4 regions of the Rossellomorea sp. GCM10028870 genome follow, and region 2 is predicted to be linked to each of the others. Evidence: riboswitches for the same ligand, from Rfam matches in the RefSeq annotation. Region 2 holds a riboswitch; each other region holds the start of a gene.

Region 1 (5,686 bases), on a different contig from region 2:
GTCGGCTGATCCGGATTTCCCTGCCCTAAATTAATGACATCATGTCCCTCTTCCACAACCGCATTCACTGTACTTGCAAGGGATGCGAAAAATTGTTCAGGTAATAAATCTAAACGTTTTGCCTTACTAAAGGTTTTCATATACTCACCCACTACATTTTTTTGAAAATTAATTACTTTCAAATTCTAGTCACAAATGATATAACGGAAAATAAAGAATGTAAAGGAATAAATTCCAAAAGTCTATAATGAGGTGAAGCAAATGATTCAAAAGATAGGTCTCGCACAAATGGATATTGTGTTCGGAAACCCTGAAGAAAACAAGAAAAAAGTAGAACAATGGGTTAAAAAAGCGAAGAATGACGGCTGTGATACAGTTGTGCTGCCTGAGCTTTGGACGACTGGATATGACCTTACAAGAATGGATGACATCGCTGATAACGGAGCGAAAGATTCATCTTCTTTCCTGACTTCTCTATCAAAGAAATATTCCATTCACATTGTAGGTGGTTCTGTGGCAAACAAAACACAGAATGGGGTGAGCAATACACTTTTAGTTGCGAATTCCGATGGCAGGTTGGTGAAACAGTATTCAAAGCTTCACCTTTTCAAGCTAATGAATGAACATCATTATTTACTTCCTGGACAAGAAGATGGCATGTTCACCCTTCAAGAAACAGAGATGGCAGGATTGATTTGTTACGACATTCGTTTTCCGGAATGGTTCAGAAAACATGTACTATTGGGAGCCAAGATTGTTTTTGTCGTAGCAGAGTGGCCAGCAGCACGAATTGATCACTGGCAGACCCTCTTAAGGGCACGAGCGATTGAAAATCAGTGCTTTGTAATCGCCTGCAACCGTGTGGGCAGTGACCCGAACAATGAATTCGGCGGTTGTTCCCTCATCATTGATCCCTGGGGAGAAATTCTTTCAAAGGGATCTCAAACGGAAGAATTGGTTTCAGCTGAAATCAATTTACATGAAGTAGAAAGAGTCCGAAAACAGATTCCGATATTTCAGGATCGAAGACCTGATTTTTATTAGAAAGGTTATTTCTTTAAAAAAACCGTTGACATGGAAAATACTTCAATGGTACCATTCAATTCATATGGAACATTCTGAAAGTTTAATTAAATAGCGTACGCAACTCTTATCAAGAGCTGGCTGAGGGATTTGGCCCTATGAAGCCCAGCAACCGACCATAATACCGTATTAAAACGGGGCGCAGTAAGCGCCGGATTGACTAATCCAGTAAGGCACGGTGCTAATTCCAACAGAAAGATTATCTTTCTGAGAGATAAGAGGCGACGAAGATACCTTCTTCAAGCCTCTTTCGAACATGGAAAGAGGCTTTTCTAATGCCACGGAAAAGCCTCCATAACACTGTACTCATAAGGGTGTACTAAAAGGAGGAACGAAAATGGCAATTACTAAACTCAATACGTATCAACCACTAACTGAACAGTCGGCAATTGTGCTGGCCATTCGTTTAAGAATTTTTGAAGATGGAACTCTCTTGACATGTAAAGAAATAGGAGACGGCAACTTAAACTTGGTATTTCATGTAGTAGAGAGTGAAACAGGTAAAGGAATCATTATTAAGCAAGCACTTCCCTATGCAAAGGTTGTAGGGGAAAGTTGGCCATTGACAATCGAACGGGCAAGAATCGAAGCCGGTGCTCTAAAGCTTCAACGATCATTTGTAGGGGATCTGGTTCCTGAAGTGTACTACTCAGATCCTGCACTTGCGATTACGGTAATGGAGGATTTGAGTGCACTGACGATTGCCCGGGCAGGCCTTATCAAAGGGGAAAAGTATCCACAGCTCTCCCAAGACATCGGAACTTTTTTAGCCAATACACTGTATTTCACATCTGATTATGCCCTTCATCCTTTCAAGAAAAAGGAATACGTGAAAGAATTTTCAAATCCTGAGCTATGCAAAATTACTGAAGATCTCGTATTTACTGATCCTTTTTTCAATAGTGAAACCAATGAATTTGAGGAAGAGTTATCTCAAGATGTTCAAAAATTATGGGAAGATTTCACTGTAAAGCTTGAGGTGGCAAAATTGAAAAAGAGCTTTCTGACTGAAGGGGAAGCGCTGCTGCATGGAGACCTTCATACTGGTAGCATCTTTGTAGATCAGAACCAAACAAAAGTGATCGATCCCGAGTTCGCCTTTTATGGACCGATTGGCTTTGACATTGGACAATTCATTGCAAACCTCATCTTCCAGGCGGTTTCAAAACCTGAAGAGAAGGATACGATTCTCCATCACATCCAGAATACCTGGAACGTCTTCTCTACGACGTTCTCCAAACATTGGATGGAAAGCCGAGATGCCTACACGAAAGTAAATGGCTACCTTGAATATGTATTGGAGAAAAGCTTTCAGGACAGCATCGGCTTTGCAGGATGTGAATGTATCAGAAGAACCATTGGCCTTGCTCATGTTGAAGATTTGGAGAGCATCGCTGATCAGGAACAAAGAATAAAAGCTAAACGTACTTGCATAGCTCTTGGAAAAGAACTGATCGTGAAACGCAAACAGATCCAGTCCATTGAGGGACTCATATCCTTAATACAGTCACATTCTTAATGAATAAAGGAGATTGACATGACACAAACACTTACAATTCCAACTTCACTAGAGTGGCATGAAGATTATTTACTGATTCTAAATCAACAAAAACTGCCTAACATAGTGGAATACAATAAACTCTCGACCATTGAAGATTATTATGATGCGATTATCACCCTAAAAGTGAGAGGGGCTCCTGCTATTGGCATCACGGCGGCTTACGGATTAGCCCAAGCAGCCTGTCAGTATGAAGCGAATACCCTAGCAGAATTCATGGACCTCTTTCATCGGGACAAGAAATACCTCATTGAATCACGGCCTACTGCAGTCAACTTGGTTTGGGCTTTAAATCGCCTGGAAAAGGTATTAGAGCATATATCTTCGGTTAATGAAGCCAAAACCAATTTACTCCATGCTGCAATCCAACTTCATGCAGAAGACGAGGCAGTATGTCGTTTAATAGGAGAATATGGATTAAGTATATTGAAGGACAAACATAAGGTGATGACCATTTGTAACGCAGGTTCCATTGCAACGAGTAAATATGGGACGGCATTAGCCCCATTTCATTTAGGAAGAGAAAAAGGAAAAGCTTTTCAGGTTTACGCATGTGAAACGCGGCCCGTTCTGCAAGGGGCACGACTGACTGCTTGGGAATTACAACAATCCGGAGTTGACGTCACCCTCATCACCGATAGCATGGCGGCTCATACAATGAAAGAAAAAGGTATAGAAGCAGTCATCGTTGGTGCTGATCGCATCTCTGCCAATGGGGATACCGCAAATAAAATCGGAACGTCCATGCTTGCCATTCTGTGTAAACACTTCAATATTCCTTTTTATGTTTCTGCTCCATCCTCCACATTCGATCTTTCAATCCGAAACGGTAATGAGATTCCGATTGAAGAAAGAACCCGGGAAGAGATCACAACAGTAGGTGGAACATTGATTGCACCAGAAAACGTTCCTGTTTATAATCCCGCCTTCGATGTTACTTCTCATGAGTTGATTACAGGCATTATAACGGAAAAAGGTGTTCTCTACCCTAGCTTTGAAGAAAGTATTCAACAAACCATCGGTTAAATCCAAAGGAAGAGCAGGAGATCCCTCCTGCTCTTCCTTTTACTTCCTTGCTATTTCTCATACAGTTTTGACGATGCCCACATCTCCCTCGGGTTCACTTCGTATATGCCATTTTCCCGATACATAAACTGATGAATAATAAATTCTCTTCTCAGGGTTGCAAAGTCCTCATGAAATTGTTGAATATATTCATTCAAATCTTTTTCCTTATATTTTTCTCCCACCTTTAATCCTTCCACCATATGTTCCAATATAAATAATTTCTTTTTTTGTTGAGAAGGAATATTTTTGATTCGTCCATTTTTCTCAAGGAAATTATTCTTTACCTTCTGTTTTTCTTTCAATAACTTCTCTGACATCACATTTTCCCCTTCCTCTTCCTGAGCAAACTGATGAAGAACATTTCCATGATGACTCAAAACCTTTTTATTCAAATAGTAGTAAACCGTGTTCTTCTCTCTTCGTGAATAAACAAGATTGCACTCTTTCAGTTTCGTTAGATGATGGGATATTGTCGGGGCAGTGAGTCCCAGTTTTCCCGCAATGGCTCCCACATGTAAGCTTTCAGATGCCAGTAAATAGACAATCTTGATTCGGGTAGCATCACCCATCGTTTTATGAAAAGCTACCTGTTTACTTAATTGCAAAAGGTCTCCTCCTCACTATTTAGATTACCATCTAATTAGATGGTAATCTAAATAGGGTTGTAATTCAATCACTAATTATAAAAGGTTCTTTTCTTAAACTTTGTTGCTTTTGAAAAAGCGAGTAGTGGGTTGATTTCCGCTCCAGGTGCTCGCTTTCCGCGGGGCGTGAGTTGAGCCTCCTCGGGCTTTGCCCTGCGGGGTCTCAACTTTCCCGTTATTCCCGCAGGAGTCGAGCACCTTCCGCTCCAATCAACTTTCTAAGTGTGAGTTTCTTACTCTAGACTAATATAAATATCATAATTGTTTAGAATACAGCATTTTTCAAAATGTACAGTAGATTTTAGCTGGTATAGGACAAACTGTTTCATTCAATTGTTTATTAGCATAAATAAGCTGTGTCACGAAAACTCTTATACATGGTGAGGGCTGCGTAGACTCCATTTTGGTCGTTCTGAGACCCCGTTCGGCTAAGCTGAGGAGGCTCGGCCGAATGCTAGCTGCAAGTGGAGCAGTTCCCTCACCACCTAGTACACGCTAATTGACAGAGCCCTGAAGAGCTTATGTTAAAAAGCAACAATCTTTGAGAAAAGAGCGGTATAAAAAAACAGGCAACCTCCATTTGGAGGATGCCTGTTTTTCATTCTATTGTTCTAACAACAATAAGGTTTCTTTCTTATCCACCTGCTTACCGGCATAGCCTGTAAGTGTTTTATTCTTTCCAATGACCCGGTGACATGGGATGATGATGGGGAAACGATTGGCTTTATTCGCTTGTCCTACTGCCCTTACAGCTTTAGGTCTTTGAATCGCTTGGGCTACATCCTGATAAGACCAGGTTTCACCAAATGGAATCTGCTGCAGGATTTTCCATACTTCTTTCTGAAAAGCTGTTCCTTCTATCTTTAAAGGAAGATCAAATTCCCTTCTCTCTCCTTTAAAAAATTGTCTGATTTGTTCTTGTGCAATTTTTAATATCGGATGATCCGTATCAGAATCCGCTTTCCCCTCATCTTCTATAAACTGTACTGAAATAAGATAGCTCTGATCTGCTTGAAGCTCTAGTTTCCCAATTGGGCTCTCCATCACAATTGCATGAAATGACATTATACTGGACTCCTTTAAGATTTAGGTAGATAAATGTGGAAGATGGTTCCTTCTCCGACGATACTCTCAACCCGAACGCTTCCTTTATGCTCTTTAATAATTTTAAAGCTTACCATTAGGCCAAGTCCAGTCCCCCGTTCCTTCGTAGTATAGAACGGTTCGCCAAGCTTTTTAATTTTATCCTTTGAAATCCCGCCTCCCTGGTCTTTTATTCTAATATGAATCATTTCATCCTCTGTCTCTTGAATCTCGATGGAAATAACCCCAC
Region 2 (5,686 bases):
GTAACGTTCTCCGGTATGTCGATTGGTTGACGTTGGTCCCGTACTTCCTTCACATCCTCCTAATACATTAAAGGCAATCACATTAAAATGTTCGGTATCAATATACGACCCGGGACCAATCAGTCCATCCCACCAGCCCCGGTCTTCACTCGTTCCCTTTACGATATGGGTCCCGGTGAGGGCATGGCAAACCAGGATGGAGGGTCCTTCTTTGTTTCCTGTCCGTTCATACGTAAGATCTACATTTTTTAACGTGGTGCCTGACTCTAATGTGAGGGATGGGATGGTAATGGAGCTTACTTCATACGTGTATGACTTCTCCATTCCTCCACCTCCTTTTTTGGTGTTGTAGCGGGGGGATCAGGATTCCACACCAGATAGCCCCGCTTGTAAAACAGTTGACTTTGGACTGATTTTTGGATATTGCCATTAGGGCGTTGAGAATTCGTCGTTAAGACTTTCGTCAAGAATTCAGATATTCATTCTAGGGGACGGCGCGTGCATCCTGTTCGCTGATACAATCCCGATTTTGCTGATATATTGGGAATTTCACTGATAAATCGTCCGATTTCGCTGATATATTCGAAATTCCGCTGATAAAATCAGGTTTTCGCTGATATCTCCCTTAAGTAGACCCCGGATGCTCTATAAATAGTATCTAAATCCACCTTTTCACCCTGTAAAGTGATTTCAATGACGATTTTAGGGCCATATTCTCCAGTTTCTATCACACCCGTGATGTTTCCAACGCCACTTCAATAGCATGGTCCAAGTCCTCGATCAGGTCCTTCGCAGACTCTAATCCAACAGAAAGTCTCACAAGATCCTCGGTTACCCCTGTAGCACGAATTTCCTGGTCGTTTAATTGCTGATGGGTCGTGGATGCCGGGTGGATGATCAGTGATTTTGCATCCCCTACATTGGCCACATGAGACCAAAGAGAAATGTTATCGACTACTTTCCGTCCGGAATCTCTTCCACCTTTAATACCAAATACGACGATGGAACCCGCTCCGTTTTTCAAGTATTTTTGAGCAAGCTTGTGAGACGGATGCTGAGGCAACCCTGGATAGGATACCCACGCAACGCCATTATGCTGATCTAAATGCTCCGCAATCTTAAAGGCATTCTCTGTGTGACGTTCGATGCGAAGATGCAGCGTTTCTAATCCCTGCAACAGAAGGAATGCGTTTTGCGGACTTAAGCACGCCCCTAAGTCACGAAGCAGCTGCACCCTTAATTTTGTAATGAATGCTGCCGGTCCTACATCCTGTGCGTAGCGCAGTCCATTATAGCTTCGGTCCTCTTCTGTGAAACCCGGGAACTTTTCATGATTCCAATCGAACTTCCCACCGTCAATGACAACTCCCCCGATTGCTGTACCGTGACCTCCGATCCATTTTGTTGCAGAGTGGATGACGATATCCGCTCCCCACTCGATCGGCTTACATACATATGGAGTGGCAAAGGTATTATCGATGATCAACGGGATATGATGGTCATGTGCCACTTTTGCTACCGCTTCAATATCAAGCACATGTAGACTTGGATTCCCGATTGTTTCAGCGAATACCGCTTTCGTTTTAGGAGTGATCGCTTTGCGGAAATTTTCCGGGTCTGTCGGATCTACGAAATGCACCTTGATACCGTATTTCGGGAGAGTGGTAGAGAATAGATTATAGGTTCCACCATAGAGATTGGTAGCTGCTACAATTTCATCACCTGCTCCGGCGATATTTAAGATTGATAGTGAGATAGCGGCCATTCCGGATGATACACCAAGTGCTCCGATTCCTCCTTCTAACAGAGCAAGGCGTTTTTCCAACACGTCTACAGTCGGGTTCATGATGCGCGTATAAATGTTACCCGGCTCTTCAAGGGCAAATAATTTTGCCGCATGATTACTGTTATCGAAAACGTAGGATGTCGTTTGGTAAATCGGCACTGCCCTCGAACCTGTAGATGGATCCGGCTCCTGTCCGCCGTGAAGTAGTAGTGTGTCGAAATCGAATGATTTTGTCATAGAGAATTCCTCCTAAATGGTTTTGGTGATTGGGTTTCCGTTTTGCGGTTGGATGTTTTGGACGTTTGCCTGTTAAAGTTTGTTAGAATTTTGACTGTTAAATTCAGAATGATATTTGACTGTTAAAATAATGCGTTTTTTTAACAGTTGAATTTTCGACTTATTTTAACTGTTAAATATCGTCCCATTTTCTCCTGTTAAATTTCCACCAAAATTCTGCTGTCGAACTCTGAAACTGAAAAATCGAAGAAGTATGTTTCCTTAAGAAGATAGAAGAGGAAAAAATAAAAAACCCTCTTCCTAAGAAGAGGGTCTAATTTAATAGGGTCCTCCTCTTATCTTTCAGGCAATCGCCTGCAGGAATTAGCACCTTTTCATGCGACGCATTACTGCGTACATGAAGGTTGCCGGGTTTCATCGGGCCTAGTCCCTCCACCTCTCTGGATAAGAGCATGTAGTTGTCAATGTGAAAATTCTTGCGTTGAGATGAATTATAAGGGGTAACCGACCTCAACGTCAAGAGTATTTTTAGAATTTTTACATTATTTAATTTTTAACCGAAGCTGTAATCGCTTCGTTAAATTGCACGACGATGTCTTCCCCATCCTCAATACCTAACGATATGCGCACGACATGTGTGTTTATTCCGAGTTTTTCCTGCGCATCCTTCGGCAGGGCACGATGAGACGTTCCTAATGGATATGAGACCGTAGTCTCCACGCCGGCAAGAGAAGGGATGATTTTAATCCAGCCAAGTGATTTGAAGAATGTGCTGATGTCACATGTGTTGGATAGCTCGATCGTTACGATGGCTCCATTTCCTTTATCGGATAAATCCGTTGGGTAATAAACTTCCTTCACGTATTCATTTGCTCGAAGGTCCGCCGCAAGAACTTCGGCATTCCTTGCTTGGGTCCCCATTCGGAGAGCCAGTGTTTTCGCTCCGCGGCATGTCAGCCAGGCTTCAAATGGACTCAGGTTCGAACCGATGTTGACGACTTTTTCTCTCGCTTTTTGAACAAGATCTTCCTTCCCGACTATGACTCCTGCTGTGATATCACTATGTCCTCCGATATACTTCGTGGCACTGTGAGCGACCAGATCCACCCCTTCTAAGAAAGGTTGGCGCAGAAACGGTGTGGCGAATGTGTTATCGATCATTGTTTTCAGGTTGTGTTTTTCAGCGAATCCGACCATTTTAGGGATATCTTCCACTCGCATAAACGGGTTTGTAACGGTCTCACTGTAGATGAGTTTGGTTTGTGAAGTAATGGCTCCCTCTAATTCCTCTAAACTTGTAAAATCAACGAATGAAGTAGAAATACCGAGTGATTTCAGCTCTTCTTTCAGCATATGGAACGTACCCCCGTATAAATCCTCGGCAGCAATGATGTGATCCCCTGATTGCACAACAGCGAGGATACCAACAAGGATGGCCGATAATCCAGAAGAAGTTGCTACACCTGCCGGGGCTCCTTCCAAGTCTGCCACCATCTTTCCAAGCTCGTCTGTATTTGGATTTCCCGTTCTTGTGTAGAGATAAGGAGACTTCCCTTCATAGAAACCCTCCAACTCCTCTAAAGAAGTAAAAGAAAAAGCAGAGGTCTGATAAATCGGAGTCGTCTTACTGCGGATTTCCTCTGTTCCTTTTAACTGACTGTGCACGACCTTAGTTGTGAATTTCATCTCTCTTTCATCCTTCCTGAATCTATGTATTTTTAAAAGTGTATCATATTCAGAAGATTGTGAGGAGTAAGATCTTTTGGAGGCATAAAAAAACACCTGCCAAATTGCAACAGGTGCACTGCGTTTTATTGAACGTTTTCCAAACATCCGATCAGGCGATTTTCAATATCCAATGCCAGGCTTTTTAGTTCATCGTTATCCACCATCTCGATCAGCTTGCTTGGTTTTGCCATACCGATCTTGGTGGTACCGCCTTCTGTGTATACCGTCACTTTGCAAGGAAGGAAGTAGCTTACGAGCATGCTTTCTTCCAGCACCTTTTTAGCTTCATGTGGATTACACACCTCTAATACGACTACTTCTTCGTTGAAATCAAGGCCCTTATCCTGCAATTTCTGGGCAAGATCGAGATTCCATAGTACACCGAAGCTCTCATCTTTCAGGACAGTTTCTACCGCTTCCACTGCTTCTTTCACACTCATTGAAACTTCCTTTGTGTAATGAAACATGTTCACATCTCCTCCTTTTTTTATCACATTCATATAATACCTCATAGAGTATAAGGTCAAACATCGATATTCAGAGGTCCGTCCCTCTCCATTATTCCATTCCTTCGACCATTTTACCCATCATGTCTTCGTTCATGGGGCCGACGATTTTGTGTTGGATGATGCCTTTGGTGTCGATCATGTAGGTGGTCGGGATGGTAAATACACGGTATTCGTCACCGACCGCCCCCTCTTTATCCATTGGGATAGGGAAGGTCAGTTCATAACCGTCGACAAATTGATGGACGGCCTTTTCCCCATCGTTCATGGAGGTCAGGTTGACGGCAAGGATTTCAACGTTTTCTTTCTCTGCATTGTTTTCGTAATAACTTTGCATATGGGGCATTTCAGCTTTACATGGTGGACACCAGGTAGCCCAAAAGTTCAGGATCACTTTCTTACCTTGATAATCTGAAAGCTTTACGGCTTCACCATCTAAGGTGGTTAATTTAAAATCCGGAGCACGATCCCCTTTTGCGAGCCCTTGCTGTGCATTAGAAAGATCCATGGATTCATTGGCTAATTGGGCAGCCTCTTCCCTGGCCTTCTTTTCCTGTTGATCCTGAAAAAAGTTCACTAAGAAAATGCCGATAAGAAGCGCAACGATGGCCAAAGCAAAATTTCGTTTATTCATTGTGTTTCCTCCTTATGTTTAAGAGAAAGATGAGATAGGTCATCATGATCAGATATGTCCAGGTGGTGACGGTAAATTCAAAGCCGCCGATGAAGGCACTTAGAAATAACTGGACTAAAGTAAACATGACTAATAACTGTCCTGCCCAGATATCACCACCGGAATCACTGGCTTTTTTAATAAAAAAGCCAGTGATCAATAGATTGAGCAGTACTTGAATACCAGCTAGAAGATAGTGGTGATGAAGCATATGAAGGACAGCTTCAAAGACAAGAACTGTGACCATCCATGAAATGATGATAGTAGACGGATGATCCACTTTTTTAACAAATATGTAAGTAAGCGCCGCTATCAGTCCCAACCAGTACCCAACGACTCCTCCGTGAAAATAGAGGATGGTAACGGGATGCTCCATGACCGTTTGAAAGTCAACCACAATCACACTCAGTTTCCAGACGAGTAAAAAGGTAAAAGTACCATTGGAATACCAGTCGCTTGCCTTTCTATCCCAGAAGAAGAGGAACACGAAAGTGAGTATGACCGAAGAGATAATGGCTCCCCACGAAGCCGGGAATGTGAAGGAGCCTATGGTGTACCACTGTTCAATCATAGCCATTCAACTCCCTTCAGTCACGTTCTGGTTTATCTATTATTCTTTTTTAACGACAATGTAATAAACCGATGGATGCAAGTGACCTATTGTCGTGTGGAACCCGGATGATTTGAGCTGTCGATCGAGTTCCCCGGAAGAAATGCGATGATCTAAAGGCGGTCCCACTTCTGATTCTATCTTTT
Region 3 (5,686 bases), on a different contig from region 2:
AGCTGTGCTGTTCGGAGGAAAGGCAGGTTTAGTTGAAATTCCTCAATGTTTATTGAACCCTGGTGATGGTGTATTAGTGCCTGATCCTGGTTACCCGGATTATTTATCCGGGGTAGCATTAGCAGAAGCCCGCATGATCAAAATGCCTCTCCGTGAGGAAAATGGATTTCTACCTGATTATCGAGAACAGTCTCGTGAAGAGTTAGAAAGTGCAAAGTTAATGTTTCTTAACTATCCTAATAATCCTACTGGTGCGATCGCTACAACCTCATTTTTTGAAGAAACAGTGAAACTTGCCGATCAGCATGATATTTGTGTTGTACATGACTTTGCCTATGGAGCGATTGGGTTTGATGGACGGAAGCCTATTAGCTTCTTGGAAACAGAAGGAGCCAAGGATGTTGGCATAGAAATTTATACATTATCGAAAACGTATAATATGGCTGGCTGGAGAGTGGGGTTTGCAGTGGGGAATAAGAGTGTCATTGAAGCGATTAACGTCCTTCAAGACCACCTATATGTGAGTCTGTTCGGCGCCATTCAAGAAGCGGCTACCACCGCCCTTTTAAGCTCGCAGGAATGCGTGAATGCATTAGTTTCAACATATGAAGAAAGAAGAAAACTATTAATCTCTGGTCTTCAGGAAATAGGGTGGGATGTAAAAGCTCCACAAGGTTCCTTCTTCGCCTGGTTAAAGGTGCCTGAAGGATTTACATCCGTAGAGTTCTCAACCTATCTACTTGAAAAAATCAAAGTCGCTGTTGCTCCGGGTGTTGGCTTTGGAGAATTCGGAGAAGGGTATGTACGTGTAGGTCTTTTATCCACAAACGATCGGATAAAAGAAGCGATTTCACGTATAGAAAGTTTAGAATTATTCCACAAAAGGGATTGACATAAGCTGAAAATGGTGCAATAATCCAACTGAAATAATGAATAATGAAATTCTTATCAAGAGCAGGCGGAGGGACCAGCCCGATGAAGCCCGGCAACCGACTTATTTTAGCACGGTGCTAATTCTTGCAGCTATATGGCTGACAGATAAGAAAGAGTGACGAATTCAAACCTCTTCTTATCTGGAAGAGGTTTTTTGTTTGCAGAGCTGATGAAATCAACATGCGGCTAAGAGTAGCTTTTTTTTCATAAGGAGGCAATACGACAATGAGTGAAGTGATAGCAACCTATCAACTAAAGGGAAAGAGCGGTTCATTCGAGAAAAAGGCAGAGGGGATTGCCTTGGGATTGACGGTCGGTTCATGGACGGACTTGCCGCTTCTGGAACAGGAACAATTGAGCAAGTACAAGGGGAGAGTCGTTTCCGTGAAGGAGTGGGAAGGCGAAGATGGTCCCCGGGGTGAGGTGCAGATTGGATATCCCGGGTATAACTATTCAAATGATATCCCAGCCATTCTTACAACGGTATTCGGTAAGCTTTCCCTGGATGGCGAAGTGAAATTAGTAGATTTAGAGTTTTCGAAAGACTTAAAAAAAACCTATCCTGGTCCACGATTTGGAATTGAAGGGATCAGGGAGTTAACAGGGGTACATAAAAGACCGTTGTTAATGAGCATCTTTAAAGGAGTGATCGGCAGAGATCTCACCTACCTGGAAAATCAATTAAGAGCCCAGGCTCTAGGCGGAGTCGATGCAGTAAAAGACGATGAAATTTTATTTGATAATCCACTGACACCCTTTTCTGAGAGAGTCAGCTTAGGGAAAAAAGTGCTGCACGAAGTGTTTGAGGAAACAGGGAAGAGAACGTTGTATGCAGTTAATCTGACAGGCAGAACATCACAATTACGGGATAAAGCAAGAAAAGCAAAAGAGCTTGGAGCACAGGCTCTATTATTCAATGTATTTTCTTACGGCCTCGATGTTCTCCAGGAATTGAGAGAGGACAATGAGATCGCATTGCCGATCATGGCCCACCCTGCCTTTGCCGGGGCTGCTGCAGCATCTCCTGCATATGGTGTGAGCTACTCTTTATGGTTAGGTAAATTATTACGAATGGCCGGAGCCGATTTTTCACTATTTCCATCACCATACGGAAGTGTCGCATTAGAGAAGAGCAAAGTTCTATCCGTAAGCCATGAGTTAACGAAGGAAGATGCCCACTTGAAAAGGGCATTGCCAGTACCTTCAGCCGGCATTCATCCCGCACTTGTTCCGCTTTTGGTGAAAGATTTCGGTATAGACTGTGTCATTAATGCAGGAGGGGGCATTCATGGTCACCCTGACGGAGCAAGTGGAGGAGGAAAAGCATTCGTTCAAGCTATCGATGCTGTTTTAAAAGGAACGTCTCTCAATGAGGCGGCTGAAACTCATGGTGAACTTCGCAAAGCCCTATCCCTATGGGGAGAGGAGGTAAAGGTGTAGTGGGTCATCCAATCATTTTCTGTGATTTTGATGGAACGATTACAGAAACAGATAATATCATCTCATTGATGAAAACCTTTGCTCCCCCAGCATGGGAACCTATCAAAGATGACATCTTAAATCAGTCGATTTCCATTAAAGAAGGTGTAGGCAAGTTGTTTTCACTTATTCCTTCATCCCAAAAAGACGAAATGGTTCAGTATCTATTAGATACTGCTGTCATACGTGAAGGGTTTAAGGAATTTGTAGACTACACAAAAGACCATGAGATTCCTTTGTATATCGTTAGTGGAGGAATTGACTTCTTTGTTCAACCATTACTAAAAGAATACGGGCCTTTTAATGGAGTTTTTTGTAATGAAGCAAGCTTTAACGATTCGGCCATAACGATTCATTGGCCACATCCATGTGACGATCACTGTGAAAGTAAAGGATGTGGATGCTGTAAGCCTTCTATTTTGAGAACATTGTCATTAACAGAAGACACGAAGGTCATTGTGATAGGGGACTCAGTCACAGATATCGAAATGGCAAAGCTTGGAGATACTGTGATCGCCAGAGACTATTTGGCCTATACATGCGCAGAAATAGGTATCCCCTATCATCCGTTTGAATCCTTTCATGATTGCATGGACGTCATTGAAAAAGGAGTGAAAATATGAATCCCTATCAATCGGAGTGGGAAGAACTCGCTGATATCAAAAGAGAACTGGCAGACAGGGACTGGTTCATGGGGACGAGTGGAAACCTTGCGATACGAGTGAGTTCTTCCCCTGCTACCTTCCTGGTCACGGCAAGTGGAAAGGATAAACGAAAGCACACAAAAGAAGATTTCCTCCTAGTGAATGCTCATGGTGAGGCCATTGAGGATACTCACTTAAAACCATCAGCCGAAACACTGCTGCACAGTCATATCTTCAAAGAAAGCTCAGCAGGTTGCAGCTTACATGTCCATACTGTGGCGAATAATGTAATCAGTGAACTGTATGGGGATGAAGGTATCGTCACATTTAGAAACCAAGAATTAATTAAAGCGTGGGATAAGTGGGAGGAAGATGATTCTTTATCCATTCCCATCATTCGTAATCATGCTCATATACCGACGCTTGCCGAGGAGTTTCAGTCCTTTATTAAAGCAGACAAAGGGGCGGTGCTCATTCGGAACCACGGTATCACAGTATGGGGACGAACCGGTTTTGAAGCTAAGAAACTATTAGAAGCTTGTGAGTTTTTATTTCAATATCAACTCACTCTTTTATCTTTAACGAACACGAGATCAATTACTAAAGGAGGAGTCAGATTATGACGACAATCAAAATCCAAGGGAAGAACCAAATCATTGATAATCAGGAAGAGGTAGTGAAGTATTTAAGTGAACAAGGAGTCATTTATGAGCATTGGAATATCGAAAAACTGGACGAAGGATTAAGGGACCAATTCGCTTTAACTGAGGATGATAAATCGGAAATCCTGTCTGTTTTTAAAGAAGAGATTGAAGATATCTCAGAACGAAGAGGGTATCGGTCCTGGGATGTAATTTCCCTTTCAGAGAGTACACCAAATCTTGAAGAGCTTTTAAAGAATTTTCAACAAGAGCATCATCACACAGATGATGAAGTCCGTTTTATAGTAAACGGCCATGGTGTATTTGTCATACAAGGTAGCGATGGTGATTTCTTTGAAGTACATCTAAATCCTGGTGACTTAATTTCAGTTCCTGAAAACATTCGCCATTATTTTACATTAAGTGAAGATAAGAAAGTAGTGGCTGTTCGTATTTTCGTCACTAAGGAAGGCTGGGTCCCAATCTATTAATATATGAGGATAGACAAAGAGTAGAATCTTTAGTCTATCCTCTAATTTTATTGGCGAGGAATTTTTGACGAAAAATGTCTAATTTAGAAACATTACTAGTAATTTTGTCTTGTTTTGCGAATCTATTTACTTTTCTGATAATACTTGGGATAATGCTCAAGTAATGATTTTACTTAATAAAGACTAGGAGCTAAAAAAGGAGTTTACAAGAAATGGGTCGTCTATTAAAAAAGAAATGGTTATTAATGAGAATCAATCAGAAACGTTCAGAAATGATTTGCCTTGGAGAGAATTTAGGCCTATGTGCAGATGAAACCGTTCGGTGCAGCCAGCAATTAGATCAGCTATTGAACGACTATGAAAAGTGCACAAATAAAGTTGTACCATTTACCCTCCAGGAATCATCAAGTGAATTTGGGCATTACATTAAGAGCTTATTAAAGCGAACTGCTTCGTGACTACACAACATGATTTTCCTCAACATTCAAGGTTTACAAAAGAAACGAATCTCCAACAATCTCCACATTTAAACTAGACAATCAATCTAATTTGTCGTAATTTCTAAAAGCAAAGGACGGTACGCTACAAGCGTACCGTCCTTTGCTTTTTAACTAGTGACCGGTCTATTTGACAATAACAGGGTTTATTTGTATAATGTTTTGAAACTGAGATATTTAATTTTTAAAGGAATGAATGCCATGAGTAAAACTCAAGATACAAAACAATCATTAAAGCTTTTCATTGTCCTTTCAAGAGCTTTCAAAGCCTTAAATGAAGAGATAAATAAAAACATCCAGGAGAACGGCTTAAACCCTACCGAATTCGCTGTTCTAGAGCTTCTTTATCATAAAGGAGATCAGCCCCTGCAGCAAATTGGCGGGAAGATTCTATTAGCCTCCGGCAGCATTACGTATGTAGTGGATAAGCTTGAACAAAAGGGCTATCTTAAGCGTAATGCTTGTCCAAAGGACCGTCGAGTTACCTATGCTCAAATAACAGAGAACGGCAGACAGTTAATTGAAGAGATTTTTCCTAATCACGAAAATCGAATTCATGAACTCATGTCAGCTCTATCTCCTGTTGAGAAGGAAGAAACGATTGAAATGTTGAAGAAATTAGGCTTATCGATTAAAGACTTGTCGTATTAAGTTCGACTCTTGTGCCCCGTCTATTATTAGACGGGGTTTTATATTGTCTTAAAATTTCTTTGCTTTGACTTCGCCACCATCCGGTATTTGTATCTGCAATTCAATTCTTGTGATAAAAGGATATTATCTATTACTAGTCGAATAACTATAATCGGGAATATTTTATGAGGAGGCAACATTATGAAGTTTGAACAATTTACATATGAAAGGCCCAACTTAGAAGAGATTAAACCTGTTTTCCAACAGTTACTCGGAAAATTTAAGGCCGCGCCCAATGTACAAGAACAGATGGATGCGATGAAGAAACTGAATGAAATACGTCTCAGCATCGATACAATGCAAAATATATG
Region 4 (5,686 bases), on a different contig from region 2:
AATGGGGGTTGCCCCAAACGTATTCGTTTCAATCACATCAGCCCCTGCTTTCAAATATTCCAGGTGAATCTGATAGATGACCTCCGGCGCTGTTAAAACCAGATTTTCATTACATCCTTCAAGCTCTTCTCCACCAAAATCCTCTGGGGATAAATTCGCTTGTTGAAGCATCGTTCCCATTGCTCCATCGAGTACGAGTATTTTTTTCCTAAGCTGTTCTTCAAACAAAGTGATGGCCATAGGGAACCTCTCTTTCTGTGCTGGTTTTCTCTTGTATATGATGAATCAGTTCAATGCTCATATCGTACCTGACAAAAGGCGTGATAAGATAAATCCCATTAAAAAGATCTATTGCTGTATCAAGTAAGTCTTTTGCAATATCCATTCCAACTGCTCTTGCAACTACAGGATCACTTCCCGCTTCCTTCATTCTTTTTCTTGTTTCTTCTGGAACATTGATTCCCGGTACTTCATGATGGAGAAACTCAGCATTTCTCGAACTGATTAATGGCATGATTCCGATAAAGATCGGAACATCTAAATGCTTCGTAGCTTCATGTACTTGAATCAGCTGTTCTTTCCCAAAGATCGGTTGAGAAATGAAATAGTCAGCTCCGGCTTTCTTTTTCTTTTCAAGCCTTTTTACAGAAGCGTCTAAATGACGGAAATTTGGATTAAAGGCCGCTCCTACTGAAAATTGAGTACGTTCCCGGAGTGACTTACCGGAAAAGGATATCCCCTCATTGTTTTGTTTGATGAGTTCAATAAGTTCAAGGGAAGATAAATCATAAACGGATGCTGCCCCAGGAAAGTCTCCAATCTTCGCCGGGTCACCCGTAATCGCTAAAATATTGTGAATGCCCAACGTGTGCAATCCCATAAGATGGGATTGAAGTCCTATCAGGTTACGGTCCCTGCAAGTGATGTGAACTAAAGGTGTAAGATCAAATTTGGACCTGACCAGACTCCCAATGGCGTCATTACTAATACGAGGAGATGCTAACGGATTATCAGCAAGCGTGAGTGCGTCAATTCCAGCTTTCTTTAATGCCTCAGCCCCTTGGAAGAACAGCTTTGTGTCGAGATGTTTAGGTGGATCGAGTTCAACAATGAGTGTTTTCTTTTCTCTTACATGCTCATGCAGCAAGTTTCCCCTGATTGAAGGTGATGATAACTGAACAACCTTTTTTGCTTTCACCACTTTCTCTTTAACAGGCTCACGGCTTTTTAATCTGCTTGCTACAGAACGAATGTGATCAGGTGTGGTTCCACAGCAGCCTCCAATGATTCTTGCACCTTGCAGTCGCAACTCATTGCTTATATCCCCAAAGTAATCAGGCTCAGCAGAGTAATAGAATCGACCTTCTTCATAGTTTGGCAGACTGGCGTTTGGATAGACGGAAAGAAATGCCCTTTTAGGTAATGGAACTTCCTCTAATGAGTTCACCATATGAAATGGCCCCATGCGGCAATTGATACCGACAACATCGGCCCCTAATAATTCTAATTGCTGAAGTGCGTCTTTTATCTCCATTCCATTTTGAAGAACTCCTGTTTCATGTAGAGAAACTTGAGCAATGACAGGAATGTCCGTTTCACGTTTGACAATGTTTAAAACCGTGGTTAATTCCTCGAAATCATAATAGGTCTCAAGCAAGATGCCATCTACACCTTCTAATAATAAACAGTAAAGCTGTTCCCGAAAGCTTCTTTTGATTTCTTCCAGCGACACATTTTGTTTAATGCCCCTGATTCCCCCGATGGTCCCCAGAATATAGGTGTTAACACCAGCGGCTTTTCTTGCTAGACGCACTGCAGCTGTATTTATTTCCTTAACCGAATCCTCCAATCCGTATCTGGAAAGCTTTTGATAATTGGCTCCATACGTATTGGTCTGAATGATATCTGCTCCTGCATCAATATACTCCTTATGGACTTTCAACACTTCATTTGGGTGGGAAAGATTCAATTCTTCAAAGCATCTGTCCACTCCATATGAATACAACAACGTTCCAATGGCCCCATCTGCAATCAAGATTCTCTCTTTCAGTGCTTCTAGCAACGGCTTCATGACATTCCCTCCTTTTTATAAATTTATAACGTTGTTTCGGTTGGTCTTTTGAATACTATCTAAACCTTTATGAAGATCGTTAATCAATTCATCCACGTTTTCAAGTCCTACTGATAATCGTAATAAACCATCAGTAATCCCTCTCCTTTCCCGTTCAGCTTTCGGCATAGAAGCATGTGACATCCTTGATGGATAGGATAGAATTGATTCAACAGCTCCTAAACTTACGGCGAATACGGGAATGTTTACATTTTGTATGAGTTGCTTCACTTCCTCTGCACCCTTTAACCGGAAGGAAAGAACCGCTCCAGGACCCTCTGCTTGTCGGACTTGAATTTCACGACCGGGATGATAGCTCAAGCCTGGATAATACACTTCTTCTACTTCCTTTCTCTTTTCTAAGAAGCTCGCAATCTTATAAGCGGATTCTGATGATTCCTTCAATCGTACATGCAGTGTTTTCAGCCCTCTTAAGAGCAACCAGCAATCCTGGACACCGAGGACCGCACCGAAAGAATTCTGCAAGAAAGCAAGCTTCCTGGCAATCTCTTCATTTCCCGTTACCGCGAGCCCCGCCAAGACGTCACTATGTCCGGCAAGAAACTTAGTGGCACTGTGAAGAACAACATCAACACCTAAGCTGATCGGTCTTTGCAGCAGGGGAGTCATGAAGGTATTATCCAGAAACGTTAAACATCCATTCGCCTTGGCAAGCTTCACGACTCCTTCAATATCGGTGATGTTCAGAAGCGGATTGGAAGGTGTCTCCATATAAATCACTTTCGTATTGTGTTTAATTGAACAAGCCACTTCATGAAGATCCTTCATGTTCACAAATGAATATTCAATCCCAAATTTAGTGAGGACCTCTGTAATCATTCTGTATGTCCCACCGTACACTTCTTCTGATACTAGAACGTGGTCGCCACTCGATAATAATAAAAAGCTTGTGGAGATTGCCGCCATCCCTGATGAAAAGGCAAAGCCTCTTACTCCACCTTCCAATTCCGCTATCGTTTCTTCAACAGTTTCCCTCGTCGGATTTCCCGAACGGCTGTAGTCATATGTTCCATATTGATCAAAATCCTGTTGGTGAAAGGTTGTAGCATGATGTAACGGTGTAGAGACCGCTCCTGTTTCTTTATCAAATCCGTGAGAATGAATGAGTGACGTCTGAAGTGAAAATGGTTTTTTACTCATACGTAAGCACCTCTTTTTCCAATTGTTGAAATACATTCTCCAGGTCTTCAATCAGGTCATCAATAAATTCAATTCCTACAGAGAACCGCAGGAGCCTGTTGCAGATACCCAACCTATTTCTTTCTTCTTCGGGAATGTCTGCATGTGTTTGGGTTGCGGGGTAGGTGATAAAGCTTTCAACCCCTCCTAAACTTTCAGCAAACGTAATAACTTTTAAGTGTTTGAGAAAGGGATCCACCCATTCTTCCTTTGCGATTCGAAAGGAAAGCATGCCGCCTTTTCCCGGATATAAAACGTCCGTTACACATTCGTGCCCTTCAAGATATTTTGCTAGTTTTCTTGCGTTTTTTTCATGTTGAGCCATTCGGAGACTAAGGGTTTTCATCCCTCTTAATAAAAGCCAACAATCAAATGGTGAGAGAACCGCGCCGATGGAATTTTGAATGGTGCAGATTTTTCCCGCCAGCTCCTCTGTGTTTACAACCACAACACCTGCCAGCACGTCATTATGGCCCCCTAAGTATTTCGTGGCGCTGTGAATAACTATGTCTGCTCCTTCAGTGAGTGGCTTTTGAAGAACAGGTGTGTAGAAGGTATTATCGACAATTAAAAGCAACCCGTTACACTTTGCGATTCCAGCAACCTCAGAAATGCTTGCTTCATTCATTAATGGATTGGTTGGCGTTTCAAGAAAGATGGCCTTTGTTCTCTTAGAAATTTGTTCTTCTATGGAGCCGGCATCACTTGTATCGACGAAATGAAATTTGATACTATATTGTGCTTCATACTGTACGAACAAACGGTAGCTCCCGCCGTATAGGTCTTTCGAAACAATCAATTCATCCCCGCTGGAAAATAAGCTAAGGATTGCCTGAATCGCTGCCATCCCCGAGCTGAAGGCAAACCCTCTGTGCCCTTCTTCCAATTGAGTGAGGGTGTCTTCTAAGGTTGCGCGGGTTGGATTTCCTGTTCTTGTGTAATCATAGCCTGTCGATTGCCCAATCCCCTTATGTTCATAAGCAGTCGATAAATGAATGGGTAGGCTCACAGCACCCGTTGCAGGATCTTTCCGGTTTCCCGCCTGGACAAGCAAAGTATCAATATGTTTTTTCAATATTCTTCTCTCCTTTTCTTTCCCTGTAAACGAAAAGGGAAAAAACAAAAAAACCTTCTTAATGAAAATAAGAAGGTTTTGTACGTTCGTTCTCCCTCTTATCGTCCAAGTTGACATCAACTTGCTGGAATTAGCACCATACCTAAAACTGTGGCTGGTTGCTGAGGTGTCTTCGGGCCAGTCCCTCTACCTCTCTTGATAAGAAACTATATGATTTTGTGAAAAATAACTTTCCCATAACTTATAACAAAGAAGAACAAATGTCAATGAGAATTATGAATTATCCGAAAATGAAGCATACATAGTGACGCAACTTTTTGAGCCGTTTTTCGTCTGCTTCTATATTCTTGCAGAGGTCCGCACATTCCCTCCAATCAACTCCAGATGAATGGCTGAATTCAAAAAATAGAGCGATTCATTTTATTTAATGAAAGATACCCATTTTCCTTTTAATTTCTTTCATAAATGGAATCGTCTTTTCTCTTGCTTTATCGGCTCCTTCTTTTAAAATGGCATCCAGCCTCTTGGGGTTGGCTATTAGTTCTTCATATTTGGATCGAGGTTCCTCGATAAATGAATTCATGACTTGGAATAGCTCTTTTTTCGCTTCTCCCCACCCTATTCCGCCTTGAAATCTCCTTCTCATTTCTTCAACTTGATCGGATGTTGCAAATTCCTTATAAAGCGAAAATATGACGGACGATTCAGGATCCTTAGGCTCCTCAGGGGGTGAAGAATCTGTTTTGATTTTATTGATTAGTTTTTGAAGCTTTTTTGATTCTTCAAATAATGGGATGGTATTGTTATAGCTTTTACTCATTTTTCGTCCATCAAGTCCCGGTAGAACAGATGTTTCTTCCTGTATCACATAATCGGGAAGAACAAATGTTTCGCCATATTGCTTATTAAAGTTTTCTGCAATGTCCCTTGCAATTTCGACATGCTGAATTTGATCTTTACCGACAGGAACCAGTTCCGTTTGGAATAGAAGGATATCCGCCGCCATCAATATCGGGTAGGTGAATAAGCCCATGTTGACCCCTGCATCTACTTCTCTGCCCCTTTTTTGATTATCTTCAACTATTGATTTATATGCATGGGCCCGGTTCATTAATCCTTTCGGTGCAAAGCAAGCGAGGATCCAGCTTAATTCAAAAATCTCAGGTACATCAGATTGACGGTAAAAAATCGCTCGATCAGGATCCAACCCTAATGCTAACCAAGCTGCCGCCACTCCATAAGATAGTTCTTTCATTTCATGCTGATCATGTATCTTCGTTAACCCATGATAATCCGCAACA

Evidence for each region. A riboswitch is a leader RNA that binds a small molecule or an ion and turns the genes downstream of it on or off. The one in region 2 is predicted to bind S-adenosylmethionine.
Region 1: linked by a shared signal. The riboswitch ahead of mtnK (S-methyl-5-thioribose kinase) and the one ahead of ACFQWC_RS15525 (O-acetylhomoserine aminocarboxypropyltransferase/cysteine synthase family protein) in region 2 are both predicted to bind S-adenosylmethionine.
Region 3: linked by a shared signal. The riboswitch ahead of ACFQWC_RS08865 (2,3-diketo-5-methylthiopentyl-1-phosphate enolase) and the one ahead of ACFQWC_RS15525 (O-acetylhomoserine aminocarboxypropyltransferase/cysteine synthase family protein) in region 2 are both predicted to bind S-adenosylmethionine.
Region 4: linked by a shared signal. The riboswitch ahead of ACFQWC_RS06885 (methionine biosynthesis PLP-dependent protein) and the one ahead of ACFQWC_RS15525 (O-acetylhomoserine aminocarboxypropyltransferase/cysteine synthase family protein) in region 2 are both predicted to bind S-adenosylmethionine.

The regions. Positions count from the first base shown of each region.
Region 1 is NZ_JBHTGN010000001.1:1,721,493-1,727,178, forward strand. It holds gene ACFQWC_RS08870 (pyridoxal phosphate-dependent aminotransferase) at 1-140, opposite strand, end outside; gene ACFQWC_RS08875 (carbon-nitrogen family hydrolase) at 262-1,044, shown strand; SAM riboswitch class I at 1,148-1,304, shown strand; gene mtnK (S-methyl-5-thioribose kinase) at 1,421-2,602, shown strand; gene mtnA (S-methyl-5-thioribose-1-phosphate isomerase) at 2,621-3,667, shown strand; gene ACFQWC_RS08890 (DUF2087 domain-containing protein) at 3,718-4,314, opposite strand; gene ACFQWC_RS08895 (methylated-DNA--[protein]-cysteine S-methyltransferase) at 4,957-5,418, opposite strand; gene ACFQWC_RS08900 (PAS domain S-box protein) at 5,433-5,686, opposite strand, start outside.
Region 2 is NZ_JBHTGN010000003.1:346,885-352,570, forward strand. It holds gene metX (homoserine O-acetyltransferase MetX) at 1-324, opposite strand, end outside; gene ACFQWC_RS15525 (O-acetylhomoserine aminocarboxypropyltransferase/cysteine synthase family protein) at 728-2,023, opposite strand; SAM riboswitch class I at 2,356-2,474, opposite strand; gene ACFQWC_RS15530 (trans-sulfuration enzyme family protein) at 2,570-3,709, opposite strand; gene ACFQWC_RS15535 (DUF302 domain-containing protein) at 3,835-4,218, opposite strand; gene ACFQWC_RS15540 (redoxin domain-containing protein) at 4,310-4,891, opposite strand; gene ACFQWC_RS15545 (hypothetical protein) at 4,884-5,501, opposite strand; gene ACFQWC_RS15550 (class I SAM-dependent methyltransferase) at 5,541-5,686, opposite strand, start outside.
Region 3 is NZ_JBHTGN010000001.1:1,715,654-1,721,339, reverse strand. It holds gene ACFQWC_RS08870 (pyridoxal phosphate-dependent aminotransferase) at 1-892, shown strand, start outside; SAM riboswitch class I at 943-1,045, shown strand; gene ACFQWC_RS08865 (2,3-diketo-5-methylthiopentyl-1-phosphate enolase) at 1,159-2,373, shown strand; gene ACFQWC_RS08860 (2-hydroxy-3-keto-5-methylthiopentenyl-1-phosphate phosphatase) at 2,373-3,035, shown strand; gene ACFQWC_RS08855 (methylthioribulose 1-phosphate dehydratase) at 3,032-3,679, shown strand; gene ACFQWC_RS08850 (1,2-dihydroxy-3-keto-5-methylthiopentene dioxygenase) at 3,676-4,188, shown strand; gene ACFQWC_RS08845 (aspartyl-phosphate phosphatase Spo0E family protein) at 4,401-4,646, shown strand; gene ACFQWC_RS08840 (MarR family winged helix-turn-helix transcriptional regulator) at 4,878-5,336, shown strand; gene ACFQWC_RS08835 (M3 family oligoendopeptidase) at 5,517-5,686, shown strand, end outside.
Region 4 is NZ_JBHTGN010000001.1:1,312,551-1,318,236, forward strand. It holds gene metH (methionine synthase) at 1-240, opposite strand, end outside; gene ACFQWC_RS06875 (bifunctional homocysteine S-methyltransferase/methylenetetrahydrofolate reductase) at 221-2,071, opposite strand; gene metC (cystathionine beta-lyase) at 2,087-3,271, opposite strand; gene ACFQWC_RS06885 (methionine biosynthesis PLP-dependent protein) at 3,264-4,385, opposite strand; SAM riboswitch class I at 4,481-4,590, opposite strand; gene ACFQWC_RS06890 (tryptophan--tRNA ligase) at 4,810-5,686, opposite strand, start outside.